2 regions of the Prauserella sediminis genome follow, and region 2 is predicted to be linked to the other one. Evidence: riboswitches for the same ligand, from Rfam matches in the RefSeq annotation. Region 2 holds a riboswitch; the other holds the start of a gene.
The links. A riboswitch is a leader RNA that binds a small molecule or an ion and turns the genes downstream of it on or off. The one in region 2 is predicted to bind cobalamin.

Region 1: it holds a riboswitch for cobalamin, as region 2 does, so the genes downstream of both, FB384_RS14860 (ABC transporter substrate-binding protein) here and FB384_RS09945 (ABC transporter substrate-binding protein) in region 2, are expected to answer to the same signal.

The regions. Positions count from the first base shown of each region.
Region 1 is NZ_JACIBS010000001.1:3,275,949-3,278,787, reverse strand. It holds gene FB384_RS14865 (FecCD family ABC transporter permease) at 1-503, opposite strand, end outside; gene FB384_RS14860 (ABC transporter substrate-binding protein) at 514-1,497, opposite strand; cobalamin riboswitch at 1,780-1,960, opposite strand; gene FB384_RS14855 (aconitate hydratase) at 2,089-2,839, shown strand, end outside.
Region 2 is NZ_JACIBS010000001.1:2,182,059-2,184,897, reverse strand. It holds gene FB384_RS09955 (winged helix-turn-helix transcriptional regulator) at 1-262, shown strand, start outside; gene mshD (mycothiol synthase) at 393-1,307, shown strand; cobalamin riboswitch at 1,368-1,537, shown strand; gene FB384_RS09945 (ABC transporter substrate-binding protein) at 1,615-2,658, shown strand; gene FB384_RS09940 (FecCD family ABC transporter permease) at 2,733-2,839, shown strand, end outside.

The sequences.
Region 1 (2,839 bases), 1.1 Mb from region 2:
TGGCCACCGGCCGTGGTCACGCCGAGCGCGATCGCGGTCACCACGGCCAGCGACGCGCCGGCGTTGACGCCCAGAATTCCCGGGCCCGCCAGCGGGTTGCGCGTGAGTCCCTGCATCACCGCGCCGGCCACTCCCAGGGCACTGCCCGCCAGCAGGCCGGACACCGTTCGCGGGATGCGCACGTGCCACACGATCGTGTCCACGTCTGCCTGTCCCGGCGAGAGGACCGCCGACAGCACGCGGGCGGGCGAGGAGGGATAACTTCCGACCACAAGGGACAGTGCACAGGCGACGGCGAGCAGCGCCACCGCCGACACCGTCCAGACCACTGTGGACCGCCACCCTGCCCGGCCTTCCCGCGGCCGCGGTGCCTGCGGCCGCGGCGATGCCGCCCGCTGCGACGGGATGCCGGCCACGTCGGCCGTCGTCGATGCGCGTTCCCCGGCCGACGAGACCCCCACGGCCACCCGGATCCTCTCGGTCGGCGAGCTCCGCTTGTTCACCCAGCTCGCCTCAGCCGACGCGGTCGGGGTGCAGCACCGACGCCACCAGTTCGACGCTGTGGGCGGCACGGACTCCCGCACTGCGGTCGGCGAACAGGAACGGGTGCACCGCCTTGTTCTCCACCGCGGTCAGACCGGACAGGGCCGGGTCGTGCAGGATGGCGTCGGCCTCGGGCCGGGCGTCCTGTTCGGTCATGCTCGCGTCACAGCACGCGTCGGTGAGGATGACGTCGGGGTCACGCTTGACCAGTTCCTCGGCGCCGACATCGATGTTGCGTTTCTTCGACAGGTCGGCGAAGGCGTTCGTGCCGCCCGCCCGTTCGATGATGTGCGAACCGAAGTCGATACCGCTCGCGACGCCGTAGGTGCCGTCCTCGTTGGGCGACACGATGGCGACCGACGGCCGGTCGACGCCGGCGACCTGTTTCTCGACCGTGGCGATCCGTTCGCGCATGTCGCTGATCACGGCCTCCGCGTTGTCCTCGACGCCGAACAGGGCGCCGAGATCGCGCAGGTCCCGGTAGATGTTCTCGACCTTCACGGTGGCCGGGTCGATCGACTGGTCGGTGAGGCCGTCCTCGCTGGGGCAGAGCGGTGAGAGGATCCAGCTCTGCACGCCGACCTCACGAAGGCTGGCGCGCGTGCCGACCGAACTATCGGCGCCCTGCTCGGCGAAGAATCCGTTGAAGCCGGACAGCACGAAGTCCGGGTTCGCCTGCAGCAGTGCCTCTCTGCTGGGGAGGCTGGGCAGGTAGTCCACATCGGCCTGACGGTCCGCGTACTCCGGCAGCACCTTCGCATCCAGGAACGCGGTTCCGGCGAGCCGGTCGCTCACCCCGAGAGCATGGGCCAGTTCGATGGCGGGCTGGTAGGCCGCGTAGATGCGCTGCGGCGGATCGCCGGTGGCCACGTCGATGCCGCAATTGGTCCGGCTGGTCGCACCGCCCGCTGCCGATGCGGCATCCGGCGGTGGCGGTGCGCAGGCCGTCGCCACGGCAGTCAGAACTGCCGCGCACAGGGCCGTGGCACGCCGAGCTGTGGCGTGCGGAGAAGTGGTCGCGACGGAGTTGCGCCCACGGCGCAGAGTGGAAGTGGCGCGCCGACGGCGCAGAGCGCCAGTTGAACGCCTTCGGCGCAGTGATACAGGGCGACTTCGGCGCGGTGATACAGAGTTGCGCCTTCGGCGCAGCGATACAGGGCGCCTTCGGCGCAGCGGCAATGACATCGTCAGCCCGCCCCTCCAGGTCCTCGTGGATCGGGTCATCGGTGTGCGATCGGGTCACACAGTGCCGTGGCCGGTCTCCTGGCTGACGGGTCGTACGCGCTGTGCCAGCCTTCCCGGAACGTTCGTTCCAGTGGCTCGCATGCTGAACGGCACAGCACTTCCCGAATCACAGTGGCGAGGGCCGCTCCGGTTTTCCACCGGATTCCCGTGCACCACGGCGGTGTGAACCTAACAGACCCGCGCGCCACCCGGGGTGTGTCGGCACCCACACGGCGCACGACGCAGTGGTCGACGTTTCGATCCGCCCCGCACCGGCAACCTCCACCCTGCAGACTCCCCGGGCCGAAGGAAGCGGAACGTATGCCTCGCAACGTTGCACAGAAGCTGATCGCCGACCACCTCGTGGACGGCACGATGACGCCGGGCGAGGAAATCGCGATCCGGATCGATCAGACCCTGACCCAGGACGCCACCGGAACGCTGGTCATGCAGGAGCTGGAGGCACTGGACCTGGACCGGACCCGCGCCGACGTCAGTGTCCAGTACGTCGACCACAACCTGCTGCAGGCCGACGAGCGCAATGCCGAGGACCACGCGTTCCTCCGTTCGGCGTGCCGCCGGTACGGCCTCTGGTACTCCAAACCGGGCAACGGCGTGTCGCACCCGACCCACATGCAGCGGTTCGGCGTGCCGGGTGCGAGCATGGTCGGCTCCGATTCGCACACGCCGGCGGCCGGGTCGTTGGGGATGCTGGCGATCGGGGTCGGCGGGCTGGACGTGGCCACGGCGATCACGGGCGAACCGATGTACGTGCGGATGCCGGAGATCTGGGGTGTGCGGCTGACCGGCGAGCTCCCACCGTGGGTGTCGGCCAAGGACGTCATCCTGGAGATGCTGCGCAGGCACACGGTGTCGGGCGCGGTGAACCGGATCATCGAGTACCACGGGCCGGGTCTGGCGAAGCTGTCGGCGATGGACCGGCACGTGATCGCCAATATGGGCGCCGAGCTGGGCGCCACGACGACGGTGTTCCCGTCGGACGACGCGGTGCGGCGGTTCCTGCGTACCGAAGGCAGGGAGCAGGACTTCGTGGAGATCGCCGCCGACGAGG
Region 2 (2,839 bases):
GTTCACGCGTGCCCAGCTGCTGCAGGAGGTGTGGGGGTACGACTTCTTCGGCGGTACCCGCACCGTGGACGTCCACGTGCGGCGACTGCGCGCGAAGCTCGGCCCCGAGCACGAGCAGATGATCGGCACCGTGCGCAACGTCGGCTACAAGTTCGAGCGTCCCGCCAAGTCAACGGGTCCGGTAAAAGGGGGTAACCCCGGCGGGGGGCACTCCACAGGGCCCGTGGCAGGACCCGCCCCCGCCGAGTACTCCGGACGCTGACGGCCCCGGCTTCCACGATCCCGGCTTCCACGGCCCGGCGAGCGACGCGGCAGGCTCCGGCGACGCGCCGCGGTCCCACGGGCCGGACGATCGGGGCACGGGCAGCGCCCGCCCGGCTAGCCTGTCGGACATGCTGGAGCTGCACTGGGCCGAGAACCTGGACGACGAACGCACCGCCGCGGTGCGCACGCTGCTGACGGCGGCGCGCGGCGTCGACGGCAAACCCGAGGTCGACCCGGACGGTCCGCTGCCCGGCGAATTCTCCGGCGGCCGATATCTACTGGGCACCGTGGCCGGTGACCTCGTCGGCGTCGCCCACGTCGACGTGTCGGGCGACGCCTTCGGCAGACAGGTCGCCGAGCTCGTCGTACACCCCGAGCACCGCCGCCGCGGCCACGGCGCCGCACTGACCGAGGCGCTGCTGGCGGAGTACCCGCGGAACCTCCGGGTGTGGGCGCACGGCGACCAGCCCGGCGCCGCCAGGCTCGCCCAACACCACGGCCTGCTGCGCAGCCGCGAACTGCTGATCATGCACGTCGACACGGCGGGCGCCGACTGGCCCGAACCGACCCCTCCGGAGGGAGTCACCCTCCGCACGTTCCGGCCGGGCTCCGACGAGCAGGCCGTCATCGACGTCAACGCCCGCGCGTTCGACTGGCACCCGGAGCAGGGCGCGCTGACGGTCGACGACCTGGCCGCGACCGAGCGTGAGGACTGGTTCGACGCCGACGGGTTCTTCCTCGCCGAACGGGCGGGCACCGTGATCGGCTTCCACTGGACGAAGGTCCACCCGCCGAACCCGGCGAAGTTCGGCGGCAAGGCGGCCGGCGAGGTGTACGTCGTCGGCGTCGACCCGGACACGCAGGGCGGCGGTCTCGGCCGCGCACTGACCGTCGCGGGCCTGCACCACCTGGCCGAACGTGGTCTGAGCCAGGTGATCCTCTACGTCGAGGGCGACAACGCGCCCGCGGTGGCGGTCTACCGCAGGCTGGGGTTCACACCGTACGAAGTGGACGTTCAGTACGCGACTGCCGACCCGGGGTGAGGGTGCGCACGTGACGGCCTGCCCCGCGCCACCCGGTGGTAGCGTCGCGAGAGGCCAGCCGCACTCACGGGTGACGTGAGTCAGGGAATCCGGTGCGACTCCGGAGCTGACGCGCAGCGGTGAGGGTGACGGCCGGAACACACGCCACTGCAGCCTGGCACGCGCCTCAACGGCCCGTGCGGGCGGCGGGAAGGCGTTCCGGCCGGACGACCCCGAGTCCGAAGACCTGCTGGCCCCGGCTCCGGCGAGCCGGTAACCGGTCCGACTGCGGGCTCCGCGCATGGGCCCTCGACATCAAGGGAACGCTGTGCCGATCTTCCCGCGACGATCACGCCCCGCCCGCACCTCCGCGGCGCTGCTGCTGTCGACCTGCCTCACCGTGGGTCTCGCAGCCTGCGGCGGACCCGCGGGCGGGCGAGAGCAGGCCGCGCCCGGCTTCCCGCGCACGATCGACAACTGCGGACGCACCACCGAGGTGCACGAACCGCCGCAGCGCGTCGTATCCCTCAACCAGGCGAGCACCGAGATCCTGCTCTCCCTCGGCCTCGAGGACCGCATCGTCGGCACCTCGATGTGGACCGATCCGGTACTGCCCGAGTTGAAACAGGCCGCCGACGGCATTCCCCGGCTGGCCGACAACATGCCGTCGTTCGAATCGGTGCTCGACGCCGAGCCCGACTTCGTCAGCGGATCGTTCGCCGCGACGCTCGGCAAGGGCGGCGTCGCCACGCGCGACCAGTTCGAAGAGCTGGGAGTGCCGACGTACCTCTCGCCGACCGACTGCGCCGCGAAGGACAACAGCGGCTCCGGCGACGGCAGCCGGTCGAAACCGCTCACCATGGACGTGCTGTACGGCGAGATCCGCGACCTGGCGCGGATCTTCGACGTCGAGCAGCGCGGGCAGCAGCTGATCGACGGGCTGCAGCGACGGCTCGACGGCCTCGACGTCGACGCGTCCGGAACGTCGGTGCTGTACTGGTTCGCCAACTCCGACTCGCCGTACCTCGCCGGATGCTGCGGTGCACCGGGCATCATGACCCGTGCAGTCGGCGCCGACAACGCGTTCGACGACACCCACGCCGAGTGGCCGCAGTCGGGCTGGGAGAACGTCGCCGAACGCGACCCCGACGTCATCGTGCTCGGCGATCTGACCCGGCGCGAGCAGACCGCGGAATCGGCCGAGTCCAAAATCGACTTCCTCGAATCCCACCCGGTCACGCAGGACATGACCGCGGTCAAGCGGAAACGCTACGTGCGGCTCCCCGGCCAGGCGCTGAACCCGACGATCCGCACCGTCGACGGCGCCGCGAAACTCGCGACCAAGCTCCGTGAGTTCGGACTGGCACGGTGATCACCGTGACGACGGGTCGCGTGACCTCCGCTCCGGCGGCGAAAGCCCCGCCGACGGAGCGGTCGCGACTGCCGCTGCTGCTTCTCGGCGGCTGCCTCGTGCTGTTCGCCTCGATCGGAGTGGCCGTCACGATCGGACCGGCCGACATCGGCGTCAGCGACGTCTGGGCGACACTGCTGTC